4 regions of the Vreelandella halophytica genome follow, and region 2 is predicted to be linked to each of the others. Evidence: predicted binding sites of a transcription regulator. Region 2 holds the regulator's gene; each other region holds the start of a gene.

Region 1 (7,911 bases), 1.8 Mb from region 2:
ACGGCCGATTGATCGCCTGCGGCCCCACTCAAGAGGTCATCACGCCGGATCTCTTGCGCCAGGTCTACAAAGTGGCGGCGCGCATCGAGCCCTGCTCGAAGGGCCACCCTCAGCTTATCGTCGAAGAGGCCGTTTAGAGCGGCGGCCTTCGAGGGAGGCCAGCGCGACGCCGGCCAGCATCAGGGGCAGCGCCATGATGAAGCCACTCGAGATGGGGATGGCGAACAGCACCCAGTCCGCAGCAATCGGCCAGACCAGCGCCACGTACTCGAACGGCGCCAGCCGCGACACTTCGGCATAGCGAAACGCCAGCGTCATGGCGATATGCCCCGCCCCGCCAAACAGCCCGGAAAGCACCAGCAGGGCAAACTCGGTGCCGGTAAGCTCTGCCCAGCCCAACGGGAACGTGGCAAGCCCCGCCAGCGACGACACCACGATGAAATAAAACGCGATCGACCCGGCGGTTTCGGTACGCGAGATATGCCGGATGGTCAGCAGAGCGCCCGCGGTCAAAAGCGCACCCACGGTGCCGAGCGCGTAGCCCAACAGCCGGCCGTCACTTCCGGCCCCGCTCAGTTGGGGCACCACCAGCACCGCCATACCGGCCAGCGCCAGCACGATGGCCCCGCCGCGGTAGAACGAAAATTTTTCGCCGAGCAGCAGCACGCCGCCCACCGCCATGAAGATCGGCGCCAGCTGCACCAAAAGCGTCGCCTCGGCCACCGGCAGAAAAGCGACGGCCGAAAACGAGCAAAACATCGCCGCCGCCCCAAGCCCGGAGCGCAGCAGATGCCCGAGCGGGCGCCGGGTGGCCAGCGCCGTGGGGAATTCCCGGCGGATCATCAAAAAGATGACGATGGGGATCAGCGCGAACAGCGAGCGAAAGAAGATGGACTGGCCCACCGGGACCGTCTCGCTCACCGCCTTGATGCACACCAGCATGCCGGTGAACATCACCCCGGACAGCACGCGCAAGAAAATGCCCAGCCCTGGGCGGTCTTCGATTCCGGTCATGGTCGACTCGCTTTTTTCTACAAAAAAGTCCCCGGCGCCAGGCACCGGGGACTTTGTACGCTAAAGGCGCGCCAGGTACTCCATGGAGCACCCGACCAACGCCGAGGCCTTCAGCTTACGGCTTCATCTCTTCGAAGAACTTCTTCACGCTGTCGAAGAAGCCGGTTTTCTTCGGCGAGTGGCTGTGGCTGTTGCTGCCGTCGAAGCTCTCCTGGAGCTGACGCAGCAGACCTTTCTGCTCTTCGTTCAAATTCACCGGAGTCTCGATCACTACCTTGCAGAGCAGATCGCCCGGCGCGCCGCCGCGAACCGGTTTGACGCCCTTACCGCGTAGGCGGAAGAGCCGCCCGGTTTGGGTTTCCGGCGGGATCTTGAGCTTCACGCGGCCATCGAGCGTCGGCACTTCGAGTTCGCCCCCCAGGGACGCATCGACGAAGTTGATCGGCACGTCGCACTGCAGGTGCTTGCCGTCGCGCTGGAAGATCGGGTGCGACTTGATCGCGACCTGCACGTAAAGATCGCCGGCCGGGCCGCCGTTCACGCCGCTTTCGCCTTCGCTATTCAGGCGAATACGGTCGCCGGTATCCACGCCAGGCGGAATCTTCACGGACAGCGTACGGGTCTCGCGTACGCGGCCTTCACTATTACACTTGTGGCACGGCACCTTGATCTGCATGCCGGAGCCGTGACAGGTCGGGCAGGTTTGCTGCACGGCGAAAAAGCCCTGCTGCATGCGTACCTGGCCCATGCCCTGACAGGTCGGGCAGGTGTCCTTGCTGGTACCGGGCTCGGCACCTTCACCGTCGCAGCGGTCACAGTTGATGTGGCGCGGTACGCGAATGTCGACCGTGGTACCGGCGACAGCGTTTTCCAGATCCAGCTCCAGGTTGTAGCGTAGATCCGAGCCGCGGGCCGGGGCGTTCGGGCCACGACGACGACCGCCGCCCCCACCAAAGATATCGCCGAACACGTCGCCGAAGATGTCGCTGAAGTCCCCGGCGCCACCGCCGCCGCCGAAGCCGCCACCACCATAACCGCCGCCCTGGCCGTCTACACCGGCGTGGCCGAACTGGTCATAAGCAGCGCGCTTTTGCTCGTCGCTGAGCACTTCGTAGGCATCGGATACGTCGCGGAATCTCTCTGCGGCGGTTTCGTCATCCGGGTTACGGTCAGGGTGGAATTTTTGCGCCAGGCGGCGATAGGCCTTTTTGATCTCTTTCTGATCGGCCCCTTTTTCAACACCCAGGACTTCATAATAATCGCGCTTGGACATGGGTCCTACGCCTCCTGGTTAGGTATGCACTTGACGGTACAGGTCACGATAAACGTCCTGGCCGCGGAAACAGCAACGCGGGAGAGGGCTCCCGCGTCACTGCTAACCTTGGCAGAAAGAGAAATTACTGCTTCTTCTGCTCGTCGTTGACTTCTTCGTACTCGGCGTCAACCACGTCGTCTTCCGGCTTGGACGCGGTTTCTTCGCCGCCTTCGCCTTCTGCCTGAGCGCCTTCAGCCTGCTCGGCGTACATCTTCTGTGCCAGCTGGCCGGAGGCTTCGGTCAGGGCATCCAGTTTCTTCTGGATATCGTCCTGATCGTCGGTCTTCACCGCCGCTTCGAGATCGGCAATGGCGGTTTCGATGTTCTGCTTCTCTTCATCGGTCGCCTTGTCGCCGGCTTCTTCCAGCGTCTTGCGCGTGGCGTGAATCATGCCGTCGGCCTGGTTACGCAGCTGGACCAGCGCCTCGAACTTCTTGTCTTCGTCGGCGTGGGCTTCGGCGTCGCGCACCATCTGCTCGACTTCTTCATCGGAAAGACCGCTGGAAGCCTTGATGACGATCGACTGCTCTTTACCCGTCGCCTTGTCTTTCGCGGAGACGTTCAGGATACCGTTGGCGTCCAAGTCAAAGGCAACTTCAATTTGCGGTACGCCGCGCGGTGCCGGCGGAATGTCGGCGAGATCGAAACGACCCAGCGACTTGTTCTGCGATACCTGCTTACGCTCACCCTGCACGGCGTGAATGGTCACGGCCGTCTGGTTGTCATCCGCGGTGGAGAAGGTTTGCGTCTTCTTCGTCGGGATGGTGGTGTTCTTCTCGATCAGCGGCGTCATCACGCCGCCGAGAGTCTCGATACCCAGCGTCAGCGGGGTGACGTCGAGCAGCAAGACGTCTTTCACGTCGCCGCCCAGTACACCGCCTTGAATCGCGGCGCCTACGGCCACGGCTTCGTCCGGGTTGACGTCTTTACGCGCTTCCTTGCCAAAGAACTCAGCGGCTTTCTGCTGAACCAGCGGCATACGCGTTTGACCACCGACGAGGATGACGTCGTCGATTTCAGATGCGGAAAGACCGGAGTCCTTCAGCGCCATCTTGCACGGTTCCAGCGAGCGCTGAACCAACTCTTCGACGAGCGACTCGAGCTTGGCGCGGGTCACTTTGACGTTCAGGTGCTTGGGACCGGTGTTGTCTGCCGTGATGTAGGGCAGGTTCACGTCGGTCTGCTGGGCGCTTGAAAGCTCGATCTTAGCTTTTTCGGCGGCTTCTTTCAGGCGCTGCATGGCCAGGTTGTCGCCGGAAAGGTCGATACCGCTGTCGGACTTGAACTGCGCGACCAGATAGTTGATCAACGAAAGGTCAAAGTCTTCGCCGCCCAGGAAGGTGTCGCCGTTAGTGGCCAACACTTCGAACTGGGTTTCGCCATCGACGTCGGCCACTTCGATGATGGAGATATCGAAGGTACCACCGCCCAGGTCGTAAACCGCGATGGTCTTGTCACCGCGCGACTTGTCCATGCCGTAGGCAAGGGCAGCGGCGGTCGGCTCGTTGATGATCCGCTTGACTTCCAGACCCGCGATGCGACCGGCGTCTTTGGTCGCCTGACGCTGGCTGTCGTTGAAGTAGGCGGGTACGGTAATGACCGCTTCGGTCACTTCTTCGCCGAGGTAGTCTTCGGCGGTTTTCTTCATCTTCTTGAGCACTTCCGCGCTGACCTGCGGCGGTGCCATTTTCTTGCCTTTTACTTCGACCCACGCGTCGCCATTATCGGCTTCGGCGATCTTGTACGGCACCATCTTGATGTCTTTTTGAACGACGTCGTCTTTAAAGCGACGGCCGATCAGACGCTTGATGGCGTACAGGGTGTTTTCCGGGTTGGTCACGGCCTGGCGCTTGGCGGCCTGACCGACCAGGGTTTCGCCGTCATCGGTGTAGGCGATGATGGACGGCGTGGTGCGGCCGCCTTCGGCGTTTTCAATTACCTTGGAGCTATCACCATCGAGAACCGCCACACAAGAGTTGGTGGTGCCCAGGTCAATACCAATAATACGTCCCATAGCAAAAACCTCGAATTCGGTTGTGACAAAACTAAATGCTGTTGAGCAATCGGTGTGCGGTAACTACCGCGGGTTGGCCTTTATCTGGGGGCCGCCTTGAACTTTTCAAGGGGGGATTTCGTATTAACCCCTAACTCGATCACTCCGCTTTCTTGCTGACCACGACCATCGCCGGGCGAACCAGACGACCGTTGAGCAGGTAGCCCTTTTGCATCACGTCCATCACGGTGTTGGGCTCGAGCTCCGGGTTGGGAACCATGGTCATCGCTTCGTGCACCTGGGGGTCGAAGGGCTCGCCGTGGGGCTCCACGCTTTCGACACCAAACTTGTTCAGCACGTCCAGCTGCATTTTGAGCGTCATGGACACGCCTTCACGGTGTACGTCAGTGGCGTCTTCTTGCATGTTCTCGAGGGCTTTTTCGAGGCTGTCGACCACCGGCAGAAGCTCTTTCACGAACTTCTCGAGCGCGAACTTGCGCGCTTTTTCCGCTTCGGCTTCAGCGCGGCGACGAATGTTTTGCGCTTCCGCCGAGGCGCGCAGCGACTGGTCCTTGGCCTCGGACAAACTCTGTTCGAGCTCTTCTACCCGCGCGGCCAACACTTCGGCTTCCGGGTTATCCACGCCCTGCTCCAAAGTGTCGGTGCCCAGCGGCGACTCGTCGTCCAGCACGCCTTCCAGGTCACCCTCGACCAGGCGCTCTTCGTCGGCCTGCTCGGTGACGTCGGCCTCCTGCTCCTGGCGGGCCAGCTCGTCATCCATGGGGGTTTGCGGTTCTTTCGCCATGCCGTACTCCTAAATGAGGTCGCGGCGCCTAATGCGGCTGCCTGATGAAACAAAGGGTTTATCAATGCGTATGCACGCTATATGGGGGCCCTGGCCGTCATCTCAAGAGGGGCATTGAAGTGAGTTATCGACTACTGTATAAAACAACAATCATTGTATAAGCATCCAGTTTCTATAGCGCCCTGCCCAGGAGGCCCTATGCTGACGCAGCTAGTGATCCAGGACTACGCCATCGTTGACCGTCTGGAGCTCGACTTGACCGACGGCATGACCGCCATCACCGGTGAAACCGGGGCGGGCAAATCCATCTTGCTTGGCGCCCTGGGGCTTTGCCTGGGCGAACGCGCCGAGGCCGGGAGCGTACGCCACGGCTGCGAGCGCACCGATCTTTCCGCCAGTTTCGACATTACCCACCTGCCCGCCGCTGCCGAGTGGCTCGAAGCGCGAGAGCTCTCGTCGGAAGAGTGCCTTTTGCGCCGCGTGGTCAGCGCCAGCGGTCGCTCGAAGGCGTGGATCAACGGCCAGCCGGTGACCATCGCCGATCTCAAAGCGCTGGGCGAACTGCTCATTCAGGTACACGGCCAGCACGCTCATCAAGCGCTGATGCGCGAAGAGACCCACCTTGCCCTGCTGGACGACTACGCCGGGCTCAAACCCAAGCGCCAGTCGTTGACCGAAACCTTCAAGGAGTGGCGCAGCGCCCGGGCACGGCTGAAAAAACGCAGCGAGGCCGGCAGCGAAGTCGAGGCCAAGCGTCAGCTACTGCGCTACCAGGTCGAAGAGCTCGACCAGTTGGACTTGAGTGAGGGGGAGCTGCAAACCCTGGAAGAGGAGCAGCATACGCTGGCCCACGCCGAGGAGGCCATTCGCGAGACCCAGTTTGCCGTGGAGTGTTGCGAAAGCGATGAAGGCGGGGCGCTGTCGCTGCTGAATCAGGCCCACGCGCGCTTGACGGCGCTTCCCGGCAGCGACAAGGGCGTGCTGGCCAATACGCTTGCCATGCTCTCAGATGCCCGCATTCAGGTAGAGGAAGCCGCCAGCGAGCTCTCCCACTTCGCCAGCGCCACAGAGCTTGACCCGGAGCGCCTGGCTTGGGTGGACGAGCGCCTGACCGATGTTCACCGCATCGCACGCAAGCACCACATCGCCCCGGAAGAGCTCTGTGCGCTTCACAAAGCGCTTGCCCAGGAATTCGCCCAGCTCGAGGCGAGCGACGAAGACATCGAAGCGTTAAGCGGCCAGGTGGCCGAGTACCGCGAGCGCTACCGCCTGGAGGCCAAAGCGCTCTCCGAGGCGCGCCAGAAAGCCGCCATCAAACTCGGCAAGGAAGTCCAGCAACAGTTGGCGTTTTTGGCCATGGGCAAGGCGCGCTTCGAGGTGGCCGTTTCCTCACGTGAAACGCCCAGCCAGGAGGGCCTGGACCAGGTGCAGTTCTTGATCAGCGCCAATCCGGGCCAGCCGGCCAAGCCGCTCACCAAAGTGGCCTCCGGCGGTGAGCTTTCGCGCATCAGCCTGGCGATCCAGGTCGTGGCGGCCAGCCACTCCACCATCCCAAGCCTGGTCTTCGATGAAGTGGACGTAGGTATTTCCGGCGCTACGGCGGAAATCGTCGGTCAACTGCTGCGCAAACTGGGCGAAAAAGGCCAGGTCATGACCGTCACCCACCTGCCCCAGGTCGCCGCCCAGGCGCACCAGCATCTGCATATCGAGAAGCAGGCCAAGCGCGACAGCACCCTGACGCACATGGCGCTACTCGACGACCAGGGCCGGGTGAGCGAGCTGGCACGCATGCTGGGTGGCGTAAAACTCTCCGAGCAAACCCTGGCCCACGCCCGGGAGATGCTCAACGCCAGCCAGCGCCCAACGCACTAGCGGCTAAAAGCCTGCCGCGCCCGAAACCAAAAGCGCCCCGACTGCGATAGCAGCCGGGGCGCTTTTGTGAGCGCTGCGGTTCGTTGACTCAATCAAACCGCTTGAAGGAGTGCGCGTTACGCCTTGGGGCGTACGTACAGCACCAGCGCATGGTCGATCAGCTCGAAGCCGTGCTCTTCGGCGATCTCTTGCTGACGACGCTCGATGATTTCATCGACGAACTCGATGATCTCACCGCTTTCCAGACACACCATATGGTCGTGGTGGTCTTCCTGGGTCATTTCGAACACTGCGTGGCCGCCGTCGAAATTGTGACGAATCACAAGACCCGCCGACTCGAACTGAGTCAGCACGCGATAGACGGTCGCCAGGCCCACATCCTCACCCGCATCGATCAGTGTTTTATACACTTCTTCTGCGCTAAGGTGGTGTTGGCCCGAAGCATTTTCGAGAATCTGGAGAATCTTGACACGCGGCAGGGTCACTTTTAGCCCGGCTTTGCGTAGTTCATGGTTCTGATCGGCCATGGTTGCTCTTCGCAGTAACAGGTTAGGTCGGGTATGATCGACCGAAACCACGATAGTGAAGAACAGGCCCAAATGCAAAAATTGACTCGTATCATTACGCTTTCCGTTGCCCTGACCGTCGTCAGCGGCTGTAGCTACGTTGGCGTTTACAAGCGCGACATCCCTCAAGGCAACCTGGTGACCCAGGAAATGGTCAGCCAGCTGCAGCCCGGCATGACCCAGGAGCAGGTCACCTACGTCATGGGACGCCCGCTTTTAGAGGCGCCCTTCGATTCCCGCGAGTGGGACTACGTCTACCGGTTGGACAAGGCGTACGCCGGCGTCGAGCAGCGCCGCGTAACGCTCACTTTTGACGAACAGGGGCGGCTCGCCAACGTCGAGCAGC
Region 2 (7,911 bases):
GCTCTCGAGCCCCTGACAATGGGCGACCACCTCGAGCGCGGCGCCACGATCATTACATACCAGCAGCATGTCGCAGCCGGCAGCCAGCGCGGCGCGGGCGCGCTCCACCGGCCCGCCGGCCACGTGGGCACCGGCCATGGTCAAATCGTCGGAGAAGATCGCCCCCTTGAAGCCCAGTGACTCTCTGAGCATTCCGAGCCAGTTCGGCGAGAAGCCCGCCGGGCGCTGATCGAAAGCGCTAAAGACCACATGGGCGGGCATGACGCCGTCGAGCTGGGCGGCAAGGCGGGTGAAAGGCACCAGATCCCGCGCCTTGAGCTCGCTTAGCGGGCGCGGGTCGTCGGCAAAGCTATGATGGGTGTCGGCTTCGATGCCGCCGTGGCCGGGAAAGTGTTTGCCTACCGCGGCCATACCCGCTTCGTGCAGGCCCTGAATGAAGCGTCCGCCGAGCTCGGCGACGTGCTCGGGGTCCTGACTGAAGCTTCGATCGCCGATCACGCTGGAAACCCCGCTTTCGACATCGAGCACCGGGGCGAAGCTAATATCGAGCCCGCAGGCCGCCATCTCCATGCCCAGCAGCCAGCCGGCATCGATGGCCAGCTGTATCCCGGCATCCGCGTCTTGGGCGTAGACCTCACCAATGCGCGCCATCGCGGGAAGCCGCGTAACGCCTTTTTTGATGCGCTGAACGCGCCCGCCTTCCTGGTCGATGCCCAGCAGCAGATCGGGCCTTAGCCGGCGAATGCTTTGGCAAAGCGCGCTGACCTGCTCGGCACTTTCTACGTTGCGCGCAAACAAAATGACCCCGCCCACGGCGGGGTCGGCCAACAAGGCTTTTTCAGCTTGCGTGATAGCGGGCCCTTCGAGGTCGAGCATGACCGGGCCTGGCGGTTGCGTCATCGGCTTGCATCCAATAAAACGGCCGCCAATTCTAGTCGATCGGCGGCCTTAAACAAAATCCGGGGTTAAAGCCCCGCGGCGTTGAGCCACACCGGGGTGCCTGGGGCTGCGAAAGCGAACACCGCGAGCAAATCGTCATTGCGCAGGCGAATGCAGCCGTGGGAGGCGGCGATACCCATGGGCTGGTCTGGCGGCGTGCCGTGCAGATAGATATAGCGGCGCTGGGAGTCGGTCTGGCCTGCGCGGTTAACGCCGCGCTCGAGCCCGCAAAGCCAGAGAATACGCGTCAGAATCCAGTCGCGCTGGGGATTCTGCGCGCCCAGCGCCGGGGTAAAGACTTCGCCGGTGAAGCGCCGCCCGCGAAATACCGCATTTTCCGGCAGGCCTTCGCCAATCGCGGCGCGCACGTAGTGCCAGCCACGGGGCGTCTGACCACTGCCCTCGTTTTGCCCTACGCCGTTTTCACCGGTCGAAACGGCGCACTCGTGTACCACCGCTTGGCCCTGCCAGCAGCGCAGGCGCTGGGTGGCGAGGTCGACTTCGACCCAAGGGCCATCGACGGGAGGAAGCTCAGCCAGATTGGGCGTCAGCATACGCAGGCTCCTCCAAAGCGGGGGGAAGCGGCGCGTTCATGGCGGAAACCACCACCGGGCGTAGCCGCCGGACAAGATCGCGCACCGAAACCTGCTCGTTGTACTCCTTGGCGGCAATATCGCGCAGCGCATCGAGCCCGGAAAGCGTGAAGATCACCGTGCCCAGCATGAAGTGCAGCCGCCAGAAGCGTTCCGCGTCGGGAAGCTCCGGCGTTGCCCGACGAACGAGCTCGACGAAACGGGTGAACACATCGCCGTACTGCTGCTGAATATAGCGGCGCAGATGCCCCTGGGCCTGGCTATAGGCCAAACCCAAAAGGCGCATGAAAACCTTGAGGCTATTGCGCTCGGCGGGCACCGTCAGCACCGTGGTCGCCATGGCCTCGAGCAGCACTTCGAGGGGAATGTCCTCCTCGCCGTAGCGCTCGTGCAGCGCGTCCAGGGCTTCGTGAAAGCGCTGGCTGAAAGGATCGAGATAGCGCGCGAATACGGCCTGAATCAGCGCTTTCTTGGAACCGAAGTGGTAGTTCACGGCGGCCAGATTCACCCGTGCCTTGCTGGTGATATTACGAAGCGAGGTCTCGGCAAAGCCGCGTTCAGCGAACAGCACCTCCGCAGTATCCAGGATACGCGTGACCGTATCAGATTGCGCCATGGCGCCCTCCAGAAAAACGAGTGTTTAAAACATCGCAAAATAGTAGGCCATTAACGCGCCAGTCTCAATCGCCAGAAAGGGTGAACTCCCTCACTCGATGCTCGAACGGCTTTATAATCCGTGGCTTGAGTCATATACTGGACAGAGGAACATACTGTATACTTAAACACATATATATCGAGTCACCTTTTTAGTTACCCTTTTACGCTGGAGTCAGACATGTCCCGTCCTCTTACAGTACGTCAACAGCACGTTTTTGACTTTATCGTTAAAACCATGAATGAGCTTGGCTACCCGCCCACCCGGGCCGAGATCGCCAAGGCTTTGGGCTTTCGCTCACCCAACGCGGCGGAAGAACACCTTCGCGCCCTCGAGCGCAAAGGCGCGATTCGTATCATTCGCCACACTTCCCGGGGTATTCGCCTACCCAACCAGGAAGGCACCGAAACCAGTGAGCCGGCGCCGGCTGCCAACGAAAGCGGCGAAACGCCGGCAAACGGCTTGCCCATCATTGGCGAAGTCGCTGCGGGCAACCCGATTCTGGCCGCCGAGCACATCGACCGCTACTGCCCGCTTCCGGCGGACTACTTCACGCCCAAGGCGGACTACCTGCTGCGCGTGCGCGGGCTTTCGATGAAAGATATCGGCATTCTGGAAGGCGACCTGCTCGCCGTGCACCGCACCGAGCGGGTACGCGACGGCCAGATCGTGGTGGCACGCCTTGAAGACGAAGTCACCGTCAAACGCTTCAAGCGCGACGGCCATCAGGTAACGCTACTGGCTGAAAACAGCGACTTCGACCCGATCGAAATCGACCTGCGCACCCAGCAGCTCGATATCGAAGGTGTGGGCGTAGGCGTGATTCGCGGCGGCAGCGGCCAAGCGCTCGGCTAAGCCACTCGCCTGTTTGAACGTCGTATAAAAAGCGGGGGGCACTCATCAGTGCCCCCCGCTTTTTTTAGTTAAAGACGACGGTCTTGTTGCCGTCGATCAGCACCCGGTCTTCCAGATGCCAGCGAATCCCCCTCGCCAGCACCGATTTTTCCACGTCGCGGCCAAAGCGCACCAGATCCGTCGGGGTATGGCAGTGGCTAACCCGATGAATGTCCTGCTCGATGATCGGGCCGGCATCCAGCTCCTCGGTCACGTAGTGGCAGGTCGCACCGATCAGCTTAACGCCCCGCGCGTAAGCCTGGTGGTAAGGCTTGGCACCGGCAAACGAGGGCAAAAAGCTGTGATGGATGTTGATGACCTGGCCCGCGTAGCGGCTACAAAGCGCCGGCGGCAGAATCTGCATGTAGCGCGCCAGCACGATGCAGTCCGCCTCGAGCGCCTCGATTTGCGCCTGTACCGCATCGAACGAGGCCTGCTTGTCGCCTGGGTCGACCGCAATGTGAAAGTAAGGAATCTGGTACCACTCACTCAGCGCGCGCATATCCGGGTGGTTGGAGATGATCCCCACGATGTTGCAGTCGAGCTCGCCGGCCTGCCAGCGGTAAAGCAGGTCGACCAGGCAGTGGGACTCTTTTGAGACCATGATCACCACGTTGCGCCGCTTTTGCGTATCCACCAGCGCCCACTGCATGTCGAAGGCGCTGGCGATCGGCGAGAACGCCTCTTCGAGCGCCTCGGCGGTCATACCGATGGAATCGGCAAGAATCTCGTAACGCATGAAAAACCGGCCCGTTTGCAGATCCGAATGCTGGCTTGCCTCGGTGATGGAGCCGCCATGCTGGGCGATGAAGCTGGAGACACGCGCCACAATGCCCACTTGGTCCGGGCAGGAAACCACTAAACGGTAGTAATGCGACATAAATACACTCAATATAAACACGATTTTAAAAATGCCAGGCCTTGTCCGCCATGAAGGGGGTCGTGGCGCTGAGCAAGGGCGCTAGTGTAGCGCAAGCGGGCCTGGCTGGCATCGCCATGATTGTTAGCCGCCCCCGCCTTACCGTATAGTTAAAGCCTTACTTTTCAGGCTGTTCATAATCAATGGATCCATCTCGCGTTCAACTTCGTCCCCGCCGCCGTCCACCCTTGCGCATACTGCCGCTTGGCGGCTGTGGTGAAATAGGAATGAACCTGACGCTTTATGGTTATGACGGTCACTGGATCGCCATTGATTGCGGCATGATGATTCGCCAGGATCTGCCCAGCGCCCCGCTTCAGGTGCCCAATACCCAGACCCTGGCCGAGCTCGATATCACCCCCCAGGCGCTCTTCATCACCCACGGCCATGAAGACCATATCGGCGCGGTCGCCTGGCTTTGGCCGAAGTGGCAGTGCCCGATTTACGCCACTCCCCTGGCCGCCGGCCTTTTACGCCACAAGTTTGCCGAACACAGTTTGAGCAGCGCCGCCATTCACGTGATCGAACCCAATGAGGCGCTGGAGCAGGGCCCGTTCACGCTTCGCTATCTGTTGATGACGCACTCGATTCCCGAAAGCTGCGCCATCATGATGCTGGCCGGGGGCTACCGGGTCCTTCACACCGGCGACTGGAAACTCGACCCCGCGCCGCTGATCGGCCCAAGCGTCAATCCCGCCCACTTTCAGGCACTGGCACCGCTGGACCTCGTCGTCGGCGACTCGACCAACGCCCCGCTCCCCGGCACCGCGGGCAGCGAAGGCGATGTCGCAAAAGCGCTCACCCGAACGCTAAAGGCGTGCAAGGGCCGCGTCGTGGTCTCCTGCTTTGCCAGCAACCTGGCGCGCGTGTGGGCGATTGGCCAGGCGGCGGCGCAGAGTGGACGGCGGGTGAGCCTGATGGGCCGCTCCATGGAGCGTATGGTGGGTGTCGCCCGTGGGCTTGGCTATCTGGACGACTTCCCGGCGCTGGTCCCGCCCCAGGATTTGGGCTACCTGCCGCCGGATGAAGTCGTCGTGATCGCCACGGGCAGCCAGGGCGAGCCCCGCGCAGCACTGCAGCGCCTGGCCCAGGGGCGTCACCCCTTCATGGACCTGGAAGCGGGCGATAACGTGATTTTCTCCGCCAAGGCCATTCCCGGCAACGAACGCCCGATTGCCCAGCTCAAACGCCGCTTTACCCAACTGGGCGTGACGCTTTTTGACGAAACCAATCACCCGGAACTCCACGCCACCGGCCACCCGGCCCAGCAAGAGCTCAAAACGCTCTATCGCTGGATAAGGCCCAAGGCGCTGCTGCCAGTTCACGGCGAAGCGGTCCATCAAAAGGCCCACCAGGCGCTGGCCGAAGAGCTCGGTATCAAGGCGCCACTCGCCCCGGTCAACGGCGATATGCTGGCAATGGACAACGAAGGCATTCGGGTCGAGGCGCGCTACCCGCAGCTACCCCACGTGGTGGATCAAAACAGCGTGACGCCTCACCCAGGCCTTGGGGCAGAGTCGAACAGCGCCCGGCGCGGCACGCTGTTTTTGGCGCTGCCGGTATGCGCCACCGATACGGGCTGGCAGCGTATCGGCCGCTTGATGCTCGACGCGAGCGGGGCAAGCCCCATCGATGAAGAGAGCTTTAGCGACTGGCTCGACGAGCGCCTCGATGAAATACACGCCGACACCCTGGCCGAGCTTCGCGAGGCGCTTACCCCCGGCATGGTTCACTGGCTGGGGGAACACTGCCAGCACATGCCGGAAGTCCATTTGCAAATCATGGCGACCGAGGCGCCTTGACGCCTCACCAGCGCGCCGCGTCCTGCTGGTCGCTTGCGCGCTCCTTCACCCAGTAATCGCCCTGGGTGGAATGCTCCTTTTTCCAGAAAGGCGCGCGGGTCTTTAAAATATCCATGATGAAATCGCAGGCGCTGAACGCGTCTCGCCGGTGGGCACTGGCCACCAGCACCCGCACGATCGGGTCCCCTGGGTGCAGTTGCCCTACCCGGTGGATGATCACCACCTTCTGCAGCGCCCAGCGTGACAACGCCTCTTCGCCAATCTGGTAAAGCGCGCGCTCGGTCATTCCCGGGTAGTGTTCAAGGGTCAGCCCGGTCACCTCGGGGGTTTCGTTGAAATCACGCACCAACCCGGTAAAGGTCACTACGGCGCCGATGTCAAAGCGGTTTTCAAGCGTCGCGGTATAGCCCTCGTCGAGGCTAAACGCCGCCTCCTGTATGGCCACACTGATCAATGAGTCGCTCATTCAGCCCCCGGTCACCGGTGGAAAAAAGGCTATCTCGTCACCGTCGGTGATCGGCGCGGTGTCGTTGGCCATGACCTGATTGATGGCGCACAGCGTACGCTGCTCCTTCAATACGCTAAAACGCGTATCCTTCTCGGCCAGCACCGTTTTGAGCCCGGCTACATCGCGGCTTTCAAGCGCATCGAGGGAGAACGACACCTCGCTATGCCCGACCCGCTCACGAAGCTCGGCCAGGAACTTGACCCGCACGCAGGGCGATACCGTACAGCGCTCACCGACGCTGACCTCCCCGGGCGTGCCTTCTCCGGTTACGATCGGCGCCGCGCTACGTTGATAATCGCCGCGTACGCCGCCGCGCTTGCTCTCGAGCTGAATCGCGTCGATGCGCATCTCCTTGTCGACGGCCTTGCACATGTCGTAAAGCGTCAAGCACGCCACCGAGACCGCCGTCAGCGCCTCCATCTCGACACCGGTGCGCCCATTCAACCGGCAAAGCGCGTGTACATCGACCGCGCCCTCCTGCCAGTCGATATCGAAATCGATGCTCACCTTGCTAAGCGCCAGCGAATGGCAAAGTGGAATCAGATCGGACGTGCGTTTAGCGGCCTGGATACCCGCGATACGCGCCGTGGCCAATACATCGCCTTTGGGCAGCTCACCGTCGCTCAAAAGCCTTAACGTTGCCGGGGCCATGACGATGCGCCCCGACGCCACCGCTTCCCGGCGCGACGCCTCTTTATCGGCGATATCCACCATGTTGGCTTCGCCGTGGGTGTTCAGGTGGGTCAGCTGCATATCGTTACCTTTTGTCGTCACGGGACGCGCGGGACCATTGAAGGATCCAGCGCGCAATCTCATCGATGTTATCAAGGTTTAGCCGCGGGATAGAAGCGTCCAGCGTCTCGGGCGGCTCGCCTTTTAGCGCCACCGCTTTGAGACCGTCGCTTTGCAGGATAGCCGGGTCGCCGATACCGTCGCGATAGAGAATCAATTTGGGCAGCGGCCAATCCTTGAAGCCTTCGACGATGACCAGATCCGGCGCGTGGGCGGTCATCAGTGAAAGCAAATGGCCAAGGTCCGGCTCGTCCTGGCCCGGTGTCTCCTGCATCAAGGCGTAGCGCCGGTGTGAAGCCACCAGCATGGGCGCGGCGCCGGCCTCGCGAAGCCGGTAGCTATCCTTGCCGGGCTTGTCGATGTCGAAGTTGTGGTGGGCGTGCTTGATCACCCCTACATCGAGCCCCGCCTCGCGCAAGCGCGGCAGAAGCTTCGTCAAAAGCGTGGTCTTACCCGTCGAGCTCCAGGCGGCTATGCCGAGCACGGGAAAAGGCGTTTTTATCATTTCCAGGGAGATCTCCTTTGACCCAGCCTCAGGCAAGCTCTTTTTCCGGTGGCAGCAGCGCGTTCAGCGCAATACCGACGAGCGCGGCCAAACTAACGCCCTGTAGCGTAAACTGCCCGCCCCCGAACTGCATACCGCCAATCCCGAAGACCAGAATAAGCGAGACGACCACCAGGTTGCGCGGCGCGGTGAGCGACTGCCCCGCGCGCACCAGCGTATTCATGCCCACCACCGCAATCGAGCCGAACAGCAATGTCATGATACCCCCCATGACCGGGCCGGGAATGGTCTGCAAAAGCGCGCC
Region 3 (7,911 bases), 1.4 Mb from region 2:
AAAGAAGGTAAAAAGGCACCGAACCCGGACCTGGCCGGAGCGCTTTGCAAAAAAGCCCGCGAAAAAGGCCTGATCCTGCTCTCCTGCGGTATGTACGGCAACACCATCCGCTTTTTGATGCCGATCACCATCGAAGACGATGTGCTCAACGAAGGCCTGGACATCATCGAGTCCTGCCTGGATTCGCTGACCTGATCCCCGAGCCAAACGCCGCCTGAACGCAAAAACGCCGCCCTATCGGGCGGCGTTTTTTTAATCCTCTAATCCTTGGGCCGGCGATCCCCTTCGAGAAAATTCGCCGTGAATACCGCTTTGCCGTGGGTTTCGAAGGACCATTTCATGACATCGTTAAGGGCGGCCATGACCGCGTCGAATTCGCCGAACACCTGGGTGCTCATGCGGTTGGGGTGAACCTCGAGCCCGCTTTGCTCCAGGCGCTGGACGACCTCCTTGACCACCGGTTTGAAGTCGTCGGTCAGCGGGTAGTAGCTTAGCTGTACGGAAAGATACATGGTCGCTCTCCTGGTCATTATAAATAGGGCTTAAGGCCCTCAATGGGCCTGGATACGCTGCCAGGCATCGAGGATCGCCGTGCGGGTCTCCTCCGGGTGTTCCATCGGGAACATATGCCCGCCCGGCACGCGGTTGACCGACATCCCCTTACGCTGCAGGCGGCAAATGCGCTTGGGTGTCATCAGGTCAGAGCCCGCGCCGGCGACGATTTCCACTGGCACCTGAACCCGGGCCAGCCGGAACGAAAGGTGATCCGGCAGGTTGCGAAAGATGGCGACCTCGACGCCGGGTTCGAACACCAGCTCGGCCTGGCCATCCTCGAGTAGCCGGGTGCCTGTTTCAACATAGTCGCTAAGCGCCTGCGGGGTAAAGGTGCGAAAAAGCCCACGCCGTTTGAGCGAAGTGGTCATCGCCTCGCGGCTGGGCCACACGCTTCGCCGGTTGCGCGTTTTGCCGGCTGGGGTGATCCGGTCGACGAAGCCAAAGCGCTTGGCCGCTTTCAACGCCCAGGCATCGATGCCCATCATCAAGGGCGGGTCGAGCATGACCACACCGTAAAAGCGCTTGGGCTCGCGCAGTGCGGCCATGGCCATCAGCGTGCCGCCCAGCGAGTGGCCCACGCCCAGCACCTTCGTGTGCGTAGGCAGGTAATGTAAAAGCTCATCGACCAGGTTGGCCCAGTTGCGATTCACCGGGAAGCGCGGGTGATGCCCGACCCGGTCGATAGGCTGAAGATCGAAGTGCTCGGCCAGAGGCGCCAGCAGGCTTTTGTAACTGTCGCCGGTAAAGCCGTTGGCGTGGGCGAAGACCAGGGGAGGACGTGAAGGTGTCATAAGGGCTCTGTCATAAGGGCTTTTTAATAAAGGCTCTGGCAGTATAAGAAATAGTACGGTCCGGCGGTCCGGGGCGCAGCAGCCATTAGGCCGCTATCGGTCATACAGCTGTTTTAATCAAAGCCAGAACCGGCGTCAAGGCCAAGCCCCTGGGCCCTTAAAACAGCGAAAGCTGGGTGTCCGGGGCGCCGTCGGCCAGCCGGTAGCCTACTCCCAGCAGGCGTACCGGGCGCGCCCCACGCGCCCAGCCAACGTTCAAAAGCGATTCGAACTGCGCCATGTTCGGCGCGGGGTCGGCGTGCTCGACCGTGGTTTGGGTAAAGTCGTTGAACTTCACCTTGACCATCAGCCCCTTCACCGCCGGGGGCGGGTCCAGTCGTGCGTAGCGCCGCTCCAAATCGCTCAAAAGCTCGGGAAGCTCGCCCCGGCACGCCTCGAGCGTGGGCAAATCCTGGGAGTAGGTTTGTTCGGTGCTGATCGACTTACGCTCGCGGTGGGTCTTGACCGGGCGCTCGTCATGGCCGCGGCTTAGATCAAACAAACGTTTACCAAAGCGCCCGAAGTGCTCGATCAGCTCGGTGAGCGCTCGGGTGCGCAGGTCCGCGCAGGTGTGGATATCGAGGCTGGCCATTTTTTCCGCCGTGCGCGGGCCAACGCCGTGAATCTTTTTGACCGGCAGCGCCTCGACGAAGCGCTCGACGTCGTCGGGCGGAATCACGCACAGGCCATCGGGCTTGTTCCAGTCGCTGGCGATCTTGGCTAAAAACTTGTTGGGGGCAACGCCGGCGGAGACGGTAATGCCCACCTCCCGGCGCACTTTCTCGCGAATGGCCTGGGCCATCAGCGTGGCGCTGCCTTTGAACTGGGTCACCTGGGAGACGTCCAGAAACGCTTCGTCCAGTGACAGCGGTTCGATCAGCTCGGTCATCTCGCGGTAGATGGCAAACACTTGGCGGGCCACGTCCTTGTACTTGGCCATGTCGCCACGAATGATGGTGAGGTGCGGGCAGCGTTTGAGCGCCTGGCCCATGGGCATGGCGGAGTGGATGCCGTACTCCCGCGCGGGGTAGTTGCACGTGGCGACCACGCCGCGCTGCTCCACGGAACCGCCAATGGCGATAGGAATATCCGCAAGCGCCGGGTTATCGCGCATTTCGACCGCTGCGTAGAAGCAGTCGCAGTCACAGTGAATAATCTTGCGCACGGGCCCCTGCTTACCTCCGTGTCGAAAAGCAGGGCCACGTGAAAAGCCACCGCCTTAACTGTAAAAAATCACAGTGTAGCATAGCCCCGACGCGCTCACGCCATGCCATGGCGTGTAGCGGCTAGGTACCGCAGAAGGTGCGCAGTACCTGTTCGCTGCTGGTAGCCGGGGCGGCCAAGCGGCGCGCGCTCGTCGATTCATCGAACGGGTTGGTTATCGCCGCCAGCAGCGTATGAAACGGCGCGAAATCCCCCTGAAGCGCGGCGTCGATGACCTCTTTCACGCGGTGGTTGCGGGGGATGACCACCGGGTTGGCGCGGCGCATGGTGTGCTGACGCGTGGCGTGCTCGGCCAGCTCGCTGCCCCGCCAGGTCTCGAGCCATCCATCCAGTGCATTCGGCGTTTGGGAGAGCGCCAGCAGCGCCTCGCGGCTGGCATCGTCGAAGTCGATGGCGTAATGGGTCAGCGCATCGAAGGTGGCGGTCATGTCCATGCGCCCTTGCTGCATCAGCGTTTCGAGCTCGTCCATCAGGGTGTCGGCAAGCTCCGGCGCGTCCTCTTCGAGCCCCAGCTTGGCAATACGCAACTGCCGCCGGGCATGATCGAAGTGCGTGTCGAAACCGCGAATCACCTCTACCGCGCGCTCGACGCCCTCTTCGCCCTGCACGTTCATCAAGGGCAGCAAGGTTTCGGCAAAGCGGGCCAGGTTCCACTGGGCCGCCGCGGGCTGGTTATTAAACGCGTAGCGCCCGCCTTCGTCGATCGAGCTGTACACCTTACCCGGGTCGAACTGTTCCATGAAGGCGCAGGGGCCGTAGTCGATGGTTTCGCCACTGATACTGGTGTTGTCGGTATTCATCACGCCGTGAATAAACCCGACGCTCATCCAGCGGGCGACGAGCTTGGCCTGGCGGCGGGTCACGCACTCGAGTAGCGCCAGGTAAGGGTCGTCTTCGGTCATGACCTCGGGGTAATGGCGCTGGATGACGTAGTCCGCCAGCGCTTTTAAAGTGGTCTGATCCTGACGCGCGGCAAACTGGAAGGTGCCCACGCGAACGTGGCTCGAGGCGACCCGGGTGAACACCGCGCCGGGCTCGGGCATTTGACGCACCACGCGCTCGCCTGCGGCCACCGCCGCCAGCGCTCGGGTGGTGGGCACGCCGATAGCGGCCATGAACTCGCTGACCAGGTATTCGCGCAGCACCGGCCCGAGCGGCGAGCGACCGTCGCCGCCACGGGAGAACGGCGTTCGCCCGCTGCCCTTGAGCTGGACATCCCAGCGCTTGCCCTCACTATCCACTACCTCGCCCAACAGCAGCGCGCGGCCATCGCCCAGCTGGGGCACGAAGTTGCCGAACTGATGCCCGGCGTAGCCAAGCGCGACGGGGCGCGCCCCTTCCGGCGTTATGTTACCGCTGAACCACTGCGCAAGCGTTGCTTGATCCGGCACGGCGCGCGCGCCGAGCGTCTTTGCGAGCGCCTCGTTGAAGGCGATCAGAGAGGGGGCAGCAACGCCCGCGGGCTCGCAGGCACGCCATAGCGGCTCGGGAAGCGTTTGGTACTCGTGATCGAAGTTCAGCACTAAGGCCTCCACTTTCAATAGTCAGGCTGGGGTAATACCCTAGCATCTTGCTCAAGTTTATGGCGACATCATGCGCTCTTCCAGCCCTCTTTCACCATCGATTCATACCCCGCTGCCCCGGCGCTTTTACGACCGGGATACCCTGCTGGTCGCTCGTGAGCTTTTGGGCTGCCAACTGGTGCGCCGGGTGGGCGATGAGCTGGTCGCCGCCACCATCGTGGAAACCGAAGCGTACAGGGGTGCTGCGGACTCCGCCTGCCACGCGCACCGGCGCAAAACGCCGCGCACCGAGGCGATGTTCGGCCCGCCCGGCCACGCCTACGTGTACCTGGTGTACGGCATGCACTGGCTTTTGAATATCGTTACCCAGCCCGAAGGCAACCCCTGTGCGGTGCTGGTGCGCGCGGTCGAACCTGCGGTCAACGAAGAGGCCATGCGCTACTACCGCCCTATTCAGGGCAAGGCGCTCTGCAACGGTCCTGGCAAGCTCACCCGGGCACTGCAAATCGACAAATCGCTTTACGGTGAAGACATGACCCAACCGGAAACGCTTTGGGTCACCCAGGGCAAGGCCGTTGAGCGTATTTCGAGCGGGCCGCGTGTGGGGATCGACTACGCCGCCCCGGCGGATCGCGACGCACCCTGGCGGCTTTGGGTGGTGGATAACCCCTGGGTCTCTAAAGCGCGTTAGTGCCCGTTTGCTCCAGGCAGGTCAACGCGTGAGCCAATACCGGGGTGAGCGGCGCGCGCCACTGATGGGTAAGCAGGTGATCGGCCCGGGTCACGCCCAGCGAAAGTGACGCCACCGGCAGGCCCCGGGCGTGGGCCTCGCGGCAGAAGCGGTAGCCGGAGAACACCATCAACGAGGTGCCCACGGCCAGCACCGCACTAGAGCGGGCCAGCGCCGCCTCGGCTTCGAGCCGGCGCGCCATGGGCACCACGTCGCCGTAATAGACCACGTCAGGCTTCAATATGCCGCTACAGCGTGGGCAGTCGTACACCTTGAAGCTCGAGAAATCGGCTTCCAGATCCGCGTCGCCGTCCGGGGCGTGGGCGGCGTCCATTGCCGCAAAGCGGGGGTTCATGCGCGCCATTTCCGCGTGCATGGCGTAGCGCATGATGCTGTAACCGCAGCGCATGCAGCTCACCGTATCCGCCCGGCCATGCAGGTCGACCACGCGTTTTGAGCCCGCCCGCTGATGAAGCCGGTCGACGTTTTGCGTCACCAGCATTTCCACCATGCCCTTGGCTTCGAGCGCGGCCAGCACCCGGTGCGAACCGCCCACCTGGGCGCTGCCCAGCGCCTTGAAGCCGATCAGCGCCCGCGCCCAGTAACGCTTGCGCACACTGGCACTTCCCATGAAGTCACCGTGCTGCACCGGCGGCGAGCGTTTCCACTGGCCGTTGGCATCGCGGTAATCGGGAATGCCGCTGTCGGTGCTGACCCCGGCACCGGTAATGATGAAAAGCCGCGGGTGGCGAAGTATGAACGCCGCCAACTCTTCGCCCGCCTGCTCAACATCCGTCAGGTTTTTTATCTGCGTCAATACTTCACCCCAGGAAAGCGGTTAACATCTCAACGATACTGTAAGACAGTGGCGGTGCATACAACGTGCCCGCCCCGGCCTAACGAGGAGCCCTTTCATGCAGCGAGATCACGATATCATCATCATTGGCGGCGGCATGGTGGGCGCGGCACTGGCCGCGCGGCTGGGGCAAGCCGGCCGCCGCGTGGCGCTGATCGAACACAGCACGCCCCCCAAGGCCCCCGAGGGCGACTATGACCTGCGTATCTCGTCGCTGAACAAACGCTCGCTCGACTTCATCGAGGCAAGCCACACTAACCTTCCGCTAGAGCGCACCTCGTCGTTTCGCCATATCGAAGTGTGGAACCAGGAAGGCGCCGGGCACAGCCTGTTTTCGGCCGAGGACAGCGATATGGAGCGCTTTGGCCTGTTCATCGAGAACATCGCGCTTCAGCACGCCCTGTGGCAGCGCCTGGAAAGCATGGCCTGCGTGACGCTTTATACCGAAACCACGCTGGTGGCGACCTACGCAAGCGGAAGCACCCGCATGGTGGAGCTGGATAACGGCCAGACCCTGAGCGCCGAACTGGTGGTCGGTGCCGACGGCGCGAACTCCAAACTGCGCGAGCTAGCCGGTATCGAGATCGCCACCCACGACTACCACCAGCGCGCGATGATCATCAACGTGGAGACGGTACTTCCGCAGCAAGATGTGAGCTGGCAGTGCTTCACGCCCAACGGGCCGCTTGCCATGCTGCCGCTGCCCGGCCACCGCGCCTCCCTTGTGTGGTACGACCAGGAAGGCGCCACCCAGGCCCGCGAGGCCATGGACGACGCCGCCCTTAAAACCGCCATTGAAGCGGCGTACCCCAAGCGGCTGGGGGGTATTACCCGCGTGGTCGCCCGCGCAAGCTTCCCCATCAAACGCCAGCACGCCAGAAGCTACACCGCCAAACGCCTGGCGCTAATGGGCGACGCCGCCCACGTGGTACACCCGCTGGCGGGTCAGGGGCTGAACATTGGCCTGCACGACGCCGACGCCCTGGCCGAGCTGATTCTGGGCCACACCGATGCCGGTGACAGCGCCGCGCTCAAACGCTACGAGTGGCAGCGCCGCCTGGCCAACCAGGCGATGATTGCCGCCACGGACAGCTTCCATCATCTATTCACCGGCGCCAAGCCGCTGCGCCAGCTGGGCGATTTTAGCCTGCAGCTGGCCGAGCGCCTGCCCTTTGCCAAGCGCATGATGATGATGCAGGCCAATGGGTTGAATCCGTTCAAACGGCGATAACGGACGCCAGCGATAGCCACGGGTTTTAGCTTGACTCGCTGGCGCTTGATTGAGCGCCAGCGCTGTTTAGGTCACCTCGAAATCGAACGGGTGAACATCGTCAAGACTGACCGTGCTGCGATAGCACGCCTTCCTTATCCAAACTGAACTCGGCAAAATCCCGCGCCAGATAAAGCGTGCCGAAGTAATTACGCTCGGCCTCCTCGCGGATCTCCTCGATCGAAGACGAGGACTGAGTATGCGACTGGTAGCGCGGGCTAAAGTGCGTTAGCACCAAATTAGGCAGCGCCGCCGCCTCGGCCAACGCAGCCACCTGTTGTGCATAGCTGTGCCCTACCTCACTCGCTTTTTCGGCCATCGCGGCAGTATAAGTGGCTTCGTGCACTAGCACTTGGGCATCCGCGCACGCTTCTGTGAGAAGCTCGGGGCTGTCGTTGTCACCGGCAATTACTATCTTGCCGGGCGGGTTTTTGAACACCCGATAGTCCGCGCTTTTCAGCGTCTCGCCGCCCCACTCGATATCCACGCCCTGCTGAATTTGGCCCCAGAGCGGGCCGCGCGGAATGCCCCGCGCGGTCAATGCTTCGACGTTCAAATCCTGCTTGGGCTTTTCGGTAAAGCTGTAGGCGTAGGAAGCCACGCCGTGAGAAAGACGCGAGGTGGCGACCGCCATGTTCTCGAACTCGACGTCTGGCAGCGCGTCGGCGTCCATGAACGTCACGGCAAAAGGCAGCGAGAGCGACGTGGTCTCGAACGTTGCCTTCATCCACGCCTGGATGCCGGCGGGCGCCACCACGATGAGTGGCGCCTGGCGGCCGTTCATCGCCGCGCTCGCCAAAAGCCCCGGCAGCCCGTAGCAGTGGTCGCCGTGCACGTGGGTGATCAATATAGCGCGCAGCGCATTCAGCGAAAGGCGGGTGTAAAGGATCTGCTGCTGGGTGCCCTCGCCGCAGTCGATCAGA
Region 4 (7,911 bases), 320 kb from region 2:
CGACATGGTGCTCAACGGCACCGAGCTCGGCGGCGGCTCGATCCGTATCCACGACCAGACCATGCAGCGCAGCGTGTTCGAGATTCTGGGTATCGGTGAAGAGGAAGCCCAGGAGAAGTTCGGCTTCTTGCTCGACGCGCTCCAGTACGGCGCGCCGCCCCACGGCGGCCTGGCCTTCGGCCTCGATCGTCTGGTGATGCTGATGGCCGATGCGAAAACCATCCGCGAAGTAATCGCCTTCCCGAAAACCCAGAGCGCGGCGTGTTTGATGACCGACGCCCCGGGCGAGGTGAGCCCGGATCAGCTCAAGGACCTCAACATCCGCCTGCGCCAGAAAGCGAAGCCCGAGACCACCACCGGCGAGTAATCCGGTAAAGGTTTCAATGCTACGTTAAGGTAGGCTCAAGCACCGGCGCTCGCGTCGGTGTTTTTGTTTCCAGGCACCGTGCTTCAAGGGAAGTAGGTCAGGAAAAGCACGTCTGGAAGTAGTACGTCTGGAAGTAGTACGTCTGGAAATTGTACGTTAGAAATAGTCCGTCAGGAGAAAGCACATGGACGAACGGCCCAAAGGCCCGACCCGGCGCATCCTGGGGATCGACCCGGGCTCGCGGATTACCGGGTACGGCGTGATCGAACTGGTCAACGCCAAGCCGCACTACGTGGCCAGCGGCTGTATCCGAACCGCTGACGGGGCACTCGAGCAGCGCCTGGCGCAAATCTACGCCGGGCTTGCCGAGGTAGTGGGTCTTCACCGGCCAACCGAGGTTTCGGTGGAGCGTGTCTTCATGGCGAAAAACCCGGATTCCGCCCTGAAACTTGGCCAGGCGCGCGGCGCGGCGTTAGTGTGCATGGCCAATCACGGGCTGGAAATCGCCGAGTACGCCGCCCGCCAAATCAAACAGGCGGTGACCGGCCAGGGCGGGGCGGATAAAGCCCAGGTCCAGCATATGGTCACCGCCATTTTGAATCTTTCGGCCACCCCCCAGGCCGACGCCGCGGATGCGCTGGCCATTGCGCTCAGCCACGCCTACGCAGGCCAGGGGCTAACGGCTTTGCCCGCCCGGGGGGCAAGCCGGCGCTCGAGCGGGCGTTGGCGACTTTAACGGCGCACAGCGCTTAAGGTCGTCGCGCCACCACTGGTCATCTGTACAGAGTCGTCATATAGTAACCCTGTGTAGAGTAACCGTCTGTTTAGTCACTCGCTTTTTTATGTAACCCAAGTTTGATCGGTAACGAGGTAGCCCATGATTGGTCGTTTAAACGGCGCACTGCTGGAAAAACATCCACCCTGGGTGGTCATCGACGTGCACGGCGTTGGCTACGAGTTGGAAGCCTCGATGACAACCCTTGTGGCGCTTCCCGCCCCGGGCGAGACCGTAACGCTCTATACCCACCTGACCATTCGCGACGACGCGCATCTTCTTTACGGCTTCGCCCGAGCGCAGGAGCGTGCGCTCTTTCGGGCGCTGATCAAGGTCAACGGCGTAGGCCCCAAGCTCGCCCTGGCGATTCTCTCGGGCATGGACGAAGACGCCTTCATGCGCTGCGTGCGCGACGACGACAGTAAAGCGCTCACCAAACTGCCCGGCGTGGGCAAGAAAACCGCCGAGCGGCTGATCATCGAAATGCGCGACCGCTTCCCGGAATGGGAGCAGGGCCAGCACGCACCGCTTGCCCTGGAAGGCGCCAACGGCGAGCCCGCACCGCGCAACAACCTGGCCGATGCCGAAGCGGCGCTTACAAGCCTTGGCTATAAGCTGACCGAAGCCGCTAAAATGCTGGCCGATATTGACCCCCATCAGCCCACGGAAGCGCTCATAAAAGCAGCCCTTACCCGGCGCATGGGAGGCTGAATGACAAATTATCGGGTTTTGAACGCAGGCGCTAACGAGTATTTATGCTAGAACACGACCGGCTCATTGCCGCCGCCCCCGAGCAGGGCGAAGTGCGCATCGACCACGCCATTCGCCCCAAAAAACTCCAGGACTATATTGGCCAGCCCCGGGTACGCGAACAGCTGGAGATTTTTATCGGCGCCGCGCGGCTTCGCGAGGAGAGCCTGGACCACACCCTGGTCTTTGGCCCGCCGGGCCTTGGTAAAACCACGCTGGCCAATATCATTGCCACCGAGATGGGCGTCGGGCTCAAGTCTACCTCGGGCCCGGTGCTCGAGCGCGCCGGCGACCTGGCCGCCATGCTCACCAATCTCGAGCCCGGTGATGTGCTGTTCATCGACGAAATCCACCGGCTTTCGCCGGTCGTCGAGGAAGTTCTTTATCCCGCCATGGAAGATTTCCAGCTCGATATCATGATTGGCGAAGGGCCGGCGGCGCGTTCGATCAAGCTGGATTTGCCGCGCTTTACGCTGGTCGGGGCGACCACGCGCGCCGGGCTTTTGACCTCGCCGCTGCGCGACCGCTTCGGTATCGTGCAGCGTTTGGAGTTTTATAACCTGGAAGAGCTGACCGAGATCGTGACCCGCTCGGCCAGGCTTTTGGACGTCGAAACCGACCACGAAGGCGCGATCGAGATCGCTCGGCGCTCCCGGGGCACGCCGCGTATCGCCAATCGACTTTTACGCCGCGTGCGCGACTACGCCGACATCAAGGGTAACGGGGTCGTTAACGCCGCGTTGGCCGACGCCGCGCTCAATATGCTAAACGTGGACCATCACGGCCTGGACCATATGGACCGTCGGCTATTGCTGGCGATGATCGACAAGTTCGACGGCGGCCCGGTCGGGGTGGATTCGCTTTCCGCGGCGATCGGCGAAGAGCGCGATACCATCGAGGACGTCATCGAGCCCTACCTGATTCAGCAGGGGCTCATGATGCGCACGCCGCGTGGGCGCGTGGTGACCCGCCAGGCCTGGCGACACTTCGACCGCGTACCCCACGAGCAGAGTATCGACGTGGAAGGGGAGCGCCGCCCATGAGCTCAACGTTTCGTATGCCGGTGCGTGTCTATATCGAAGACACCGACGCCGGCGGCATCGTCTACTACGTTAACTACTTGAAGTTCATGGAGCGCGCCCGCAGCGAATGGCTAAGAGAATTGGGGCTTGGCCAGCAAACGCTGCTGGACGAAGGCACGCAGCTAGTGGTATACCGCTTGGCTTGTCACTATAGCAAACCGGCCAGACTCGACGACGCGCTAAGCGTAGACGCAACCGTCGACAGTATGGGCCGCTGCCGGATGGTGTTCGAGCAACGCGTATGGCGAAACGAGGAACTCTTGTGCCGCGCCACAGTCGAGATAGCCTGCTTGAACGGCGAAACGCTACGGCCCAAAGCGTGGCCCAGCGAGCTTCGCGCCCAACTCGACGCGTAAGCGGGCCGGGCAGCACTACCTAACGGGTTTCTGGATCCATTCTACAGACCATAACGGCGCGTTTGCGCTAACAGACTGATGAGGGCGACTGTGAACGATAACACCATGTCCATACCCCACCTGATAATGAGTGCCAGCACCGTCGTGCAGCTGGTCATGCTGCTGCTTGTAGTGGGGTCGATCCTCTCATGGGTGGTGATTTTTCAGCGCAGTATCGCTATACGCCGAGCCAAACGGGAGTACAGCGAGTTCGAAGAGTCGTTTTGGTCCGGGGTCGATCTCAACGAACTCTATCGCGACATTCCCGCCGACGAGCCGGGGCATGGCGCCGAGCATATCTTTCATTCCGGCTTTCGCGAATTCAACCGTTTGCTTCCCAAGACCCGTAACGCCGATACCATTCTCGAAGGCGTACAGCGCAGCATGCGCGTTGCCTGGTCCCGGGAAGAAGACCGCCTGACCCAACATCTGACCTTTTTGGCCACCGTGGCCTCGGCAAGCCCCTATATCGGCCTGTTCGGTACGGTCTGGGGCATCATGGGCTCGTTTCAGTCGCTCTCCATGTCGCAGCAGGCAACGCTTGCCACCGTCGCGCCCTGGATCGCCGAAGCGCTGATCGCCACGGCCATGGGCCTGTTCGCTGCCATCCCCGCGGTTATTTTCTACAACCGTCTCTCCAATGACGTTAGCCGGCTACTAGGTAAGTACGAAGACTTTGCCGAAGAGTTCCACGCCATTTTGCATCGCAATCTGCAAGGTCGCGATAGCAGCAAGAGCGTCGGCTAAGGGAGTCCACAATGAACGGACCATTTCATCGCGGCGGTAATAAAAAACCGATGGGGGAGATCAACGTCGTCCCTTTCATCGACGTCATGCTCGTGCTGCTGGTGATCTTCATGATCACCGCTCCCATGCTGACTCAAGGAGTCGAGGTCGACCTGCCCCAGGTAAGCTCCGAACCGCTGGAGAACCAGGACGAGTCGGACCCCATCATTATCTCGGTCAATAGCGAAGGCAGCTATTTCATTACCCTGGGTGAGGACACCACGGCGGTGTCGCTTGATCAGATGTCCGAGCGCGTCGTCGCGATACTCCAGCGTGTACCCAATACGCCGGTCATGGTGCGGGGCGACCGTAACGTACAGTACGGCCAGATCGTGGTGCTGATGAGTACGCTTCAGCGCGCCGGCGTTGCCAACGTAGGGCTACTTTCCGAGCCGCCCCAGGAGGCGCAAGGGTAACGCTTATGGCCCATGACGCTTTTCGTGACCGACAGGACGTCGGCTATACCTTGCCCGCGATACTGGCGATTGCGGTTCACCTCGCGATCCTGGCGTTTAGCTTGATCAGCCTGCCGAGCAGCACCGAGGAGCCGGACACTACCTCGATCGTGCAGGCAACCTTCGTCAGCACCGAGACCTTTACCGACCAGGCGCAGCAGGCGATCGAACAGCAGGCGGCATTAGAGAGTGCCAGCGCCCCGGAGGCGACCGAACCACCGCCGGAACCCGAGCCCGAACCTGCACCGCAAGAGAGTAACGCCGAAGCCGAGGCGCAAGCGCAGGCCGCTGCCGAGGCTGAAGCCCAGGCGGCTGCAGACCGCGCTCGTGCGCTCGAAGAAGCCGAAGCCGAAGCGGCGCGCCGGGAACAGCAGGCCGAAGAACAGGCTCAGGCGCAGGCAGCTCAAGCCCAGGCACGCGAAGAAGAAGCCCAGCGCCTGGCCGAAGAGCGCGCCGCCGAGGAGCAAGCCCGAGAAGAAGCCGAAGCCGAGCAGCAACGCCTGCGCGAAGAGCAGGCTCGCCAGGAACGCGAGGCAGAAGCGGAAGCCGAACGCCAACGCGAAGAAACCGCACGTCGCGAGGCGGAGGCCGAAGCAGAGGCCGAAGCCCAAGCAGAGGCAGAGGCAGAGGCAGAGGCAGAGGCCGAACGCCGGCGTGAGGAAGAGGCGCGTCGCGAAGCCGAGGCCGAAGCACAAGCTGAGCGCGAAGCCCAGGCAGAACGTGAGCGCGAAGAAGCGGCGCAACGCGAACGCGAAGCCCAAGCCGAGCGTGAGGCGCAGGCCCAACGTGAACGGGAAGCAGAGGCCCAGCGTCAGCGCGAAGCCGAAGCTCAGGCAGAGGCCGAAGCCGCCATGCAGCGCCAGCTGGAAGGCGAAGCGGCGGCCGCGGCCAATGCGCAACAAGCCCAGCAGGCAGCCAATAACTTTAGCAACCTCGTGCAGCGTGCCGTCGAGCAGGCCTGGATCATTCCCGGCGGCGCCGGCGACAACCTGCGTGCCACCATAAGCGTGCGTTTGGGGCCGTCAGGGGAGGTGTTAATGGCTAACATAGTTACGTCGAGCGGCAACAGCGCTTTTGATCAGTCGGCCATTCAAGCGGTCGAGCAAGCAGCGCCGTTTCGCGAGCTGCTGCAACTAACCCCGGAACAGCAGCGCATGATTCGATCACAACCGATGAACTTTAACTTCACACCAGGAGGGGTACGTTGATGCAGACATTGAGCAAAGTGTGGCTATTTTGTGTTCTGCTGCTGATCAGCAGCGTCGCAAGTGCCAACCTTACCATCGAAATAACCCGGGGCAGCGACCAGGCCCTCCCCATCGGCGTAGTGCCTTTCGAGGGTGGCGAGGGGTTTCCTGAAGACGTTGCGCAAATCGTTCAGGATGACCTGGAGCGTAGCGGCATGTTCGCGCCGCTCGAGCGCAGCGCAATGTTCGAGAGACCAAGTCAGGCAAGCGATGTGCAGTTCGGCACCTGGCGCTCGCTGGATACCCGCTACCTGGTCGTCGGGCGCGCTCAGCAGTCCGGCAGCGGCTACCAGATCCAGTTCGAGCTGATGGACATTAGCGGCCAGTCGCGCATGATTGGCGAAACCGTCAACGTCGATAGCAACGACCTGCGCGGTGGCGCGCACTACATCAGCGACCAGATTTTTGAAGCGATCACCGATATTCGCGGCGCGTTTTCGACCAAAATTGCCTACGTCACCGCCCAGGGCTTGGGCGACAACATGCAATTCGGACTTTACGTGGCTGACTCTGACGGGCGCCGCAGCCAGCAGGTGCTGACCTCTGATCAGCCGATCATGTCACCGGCCTGGTCGCCGGATGGCACTAAACTGGCCTACGTTTCCTTTGAAACGGAACGCCCGGCGATTTATATTCAAAGTGTGTCCTCCGGGCAGCGGGTTCAGGCAACCTCGTTCGAAGGTATCAACGGTGCACCGGCCTGGTCGCCGGACGGCCGCCGTCTGGCGATGTCGCTTTCCAAGGATGGCCAGCCGGATATCTACGTGCTCGATATCGGCAGTCGTTCGCTCGACCGTGTGACCCAGAGCAATAGCATCGATACTGAACCGGCCTGGTCGCCGGATGGCCGTAACCTGATTTTCACTTCGGATCGCAGCGGCGGCCCGCAGATTTATCAGATGCCGGCCAGTGGCGGCAGCGCCGACCGCGTGACCTACACCGGCAACTACAACGCCCGCGCGCGCTACTCACCCGACGGTGACCAAATCTTTTTGATTCACCGCTCGGACCGTGGGTATCAGGTAGCGCGTCAGGAATTGGATGGTGGCCGTTTGGTCGTATTGAGCGAATCAACGCGGGATGAATCTCCTAGTGTTGCGCCGAACGGGACCATGGTAATCTTCGCTACCCAACAGGGTGGAAGTGGCTTTTTGAGTGCCGTTTCGGCGGATGGCCGCTCGTCATTCAGACTGCCGGCAGCACAGGGTGAAGTACGCGATCCCGCGTGGTCTCCCTTTTTAAATTAAAGTTGAACAACAGAAATAGTTGAACAACACAAAATTCTGTTTTCAGGCAAGGAGTCTGATTATGCAACTTAAGCCATTGGCTCGCTCTCTAGCAGTCGCTTTCTCCATTCTGGCGGTTGCTGGCTGTTCCAGCACCGGCGGCACCCAGGACGGTGACGCTTACGGAAGCCAAAGTGGCAGCACCACGGGTACGGGCACCGGTTCTGGCACGGGCACCAGCGGTACCGGTCAGTACGGTTCGACCAGCGGCTCGGGTACCGGCCAGCAGGCCGATTCACGTATCCCCGAAGTGCGCACCATCTACTTCGATTACGACCGCGATACGATCAAAAGCGAGTACGAATCCGTGGTAATGGGCCATGCGCGCTACCTGCAGTCCAACCCGAACGCGCGCGTCACGCTTCAGGGCCATACCGATGAGCGCGGCACGCGGGAATACAACATGGCACTGGGTGAGCGCCGTGCTCGCGCGGTACAGCGTTTTCTGAACATTCAGGGCGTTTCGCCGTCTCAGATGAGCGTTGTGAGCTACGGTGAAGAGCGTCCGGCGGCCAGCGGCCAGGGCGACAGCGCCTACTCACAAAACCGTCGCGTTGTATTTAGCTACTAGACGTACCGGCGCGCCACGGCGCGCCTGCGTTTTCGGAGTCAACATGAATCACAGTCTCAAACGCTTTTTTGAGAGGCTGTGCGGTGCGGGAGCCATTGCGCTCCCGCTGTCCGTATTGCCCCTTACGGCGCTTGCCCAACAGCCCCTGGTTCAGGATATTTCTTCGGGTTCCAACGGCTTCTATCAGCAAACCCAGC

The links. Region 2 encodes LexA, which represses DNA repair genes until DNA is damaged. Its sites were predicted from a motif close to TACTGTNTANNTANACAGTA; they were not measured.
Region 1: the regulator LexA is predicted to act here: its motif matches at 5,260-5,279, upstream of recN (DNA repair protein RecN).
Region 3: the regulator LexA is predicted to act here: its motif matches at 2,607-2,626, upstream of dinB (DNA polymerase IV).
Region 4: the regulator LexA is predicted to act here: its motif matches at 1,135-1,154, upstream of ruvA (Holliday junction branch migration protein RuvA).

Annotation. Positions count from the first base shown of each region.
Region 1 is NZ_OZ309107.1:3,373,531-3,381,441, forward strand. It holds gene ACWHXT_RS15605 (ABC transporter ATP-binding protein) at 1-137, shown strand, start outside; gene ACWHXT_RS15610 (DMT family transporter) at 115-1,014, opposite strand; gene dnaJ (molecular chaperone DnaJ) at 1,130-2,287, opposite strand; gene dnaK (molecular chaperone DnaK) at 2,412-4,343, opposite strand; gene grpE (nucleotide exchange factor GrpE) at 4,483-5,127, opposite strand; gene recN (DNA repair protein RecN) at 5,326-6,999, shown strand; gene fur (ferric iron uptake transcriptional regulator) at 7,116-7,526, opposite strand; gene ACWHXT_RS15640 (outer membrane protein assembly factor BamE) at 7,599-7,911, shown strand, end outside.
Region 2 is NZ_OZ309107.1:1,594,867-1,602,777, reverse strand. It holds gene nagZ (beta-N-acetylhexosaminidase) at 1-900, opposite strand, end outside; gene ACWHXT_RS07600 (L,D-transpeptidase family protein) at 966-1,493, opposite strand; gene ACWHXT_RS07595 (TetR/AcrR family transcriptional regulator) at 1,471-2,148, opposite strand; gene lexA (transcriptional repressor LexA) at 2,368-3,042, shown strand; gene purU (formyltetrahydrofolate deformylase) at 3,107-3,961, opposite strand; gene ACWHXT_RS07580 (ribonuclease J) at 4,228-5,802, shown strand; gene moaE (molybdopterin synthase catalytic subunit MoaE) at 5,807-6,268, opposite strand; gene moaC (cyclic pyranopterin monophosphate synthase MoaC) at 6,269-7,063, opposite strand; gene mobB (molybdopterin-guanine dinucleotide biosynthesis protein B) at 7,068-7,607, opposite strand; gene ACWHXT_RS07560 (uracil-xanthine permease family protein) at 7,636-7,911, opposite strand, start outside.
Region 3 is NZ_OZ309107.1:2,954,109-2,962,019, forward strand. It holds gene gabT (4-aminobutyrate--2-oxoglutarate transaminase) at 1-195, shown strand, start outside; gene ACWHXT_RS13585 (YkoF family thiamine/hydroxymethylpyrimidine-binding protein) at 261-512, opposite strand; gene ACWHXT_RS13590 (alpha/beta fold hydrolase) at 552-1,346, opposite strand; gene dinB (DNA polymerase IV) at 1,504-2,550, opposite strand; gene ACWHXT_RS13600 (protein adenylyltransferase SelO) at 2,672-4,132, opposite strand; gene ACWHXT_RS13605 (DNA-3-methyladenine glycosylase) at 4,203-4,823, shown strand; gene ACWHXT_RS13610 (NAD-dependent protein deacetylase) at 4,810-5,679, opposite strand; gene ACWHXT_RS13615 (FAD-dependent monooxygenase) at 5,777-6,949, shown strand; gene ACWHXT_RS13620 (ribonuclease Z) at 7,050-7,911, opposite strand, start outside.
Region 4 is NZ_OZ309107.1:1,910,019-1,917,929, forward strand. It holds gene aspS (aspartate--tRNA ligase) at 1-367, shown strand, start outside; gene ruvC (crossover junction endodeoxyribonuclease RuvC) at 552-1,103, shown strand; gene ruvA (Holliday junction branch migration protein RuvA) at 1,245-1,853, shown strand; gene ruvB (Holliday junction branch migration DNA helicase RuvB) at 1,898-2,935, shown strand; gene ybgC (tol-pal system-associated acyl-CoA thioesterase) at 2,932-3,330, shown strand; gene tolQ (protein TolQ) at 3,436-4,116, shown strand; gene tolR (protein TolR) at 4,128-4,571, shown strand; gene tolA (cell envelope integrity protein TolA) at 4,577-5,818, shown strand; gene tolB (Tol-Pal system beta propeller repeat protein TolB) at 5,818-7,104, shown strand; gene pal (peptidoglycan-associated lipoprotein Pal) at 7,166-7,714, shown strand; gene ybgF (tol-pal system protein YbgF) at 7,758-7,911, shown strand, end outside.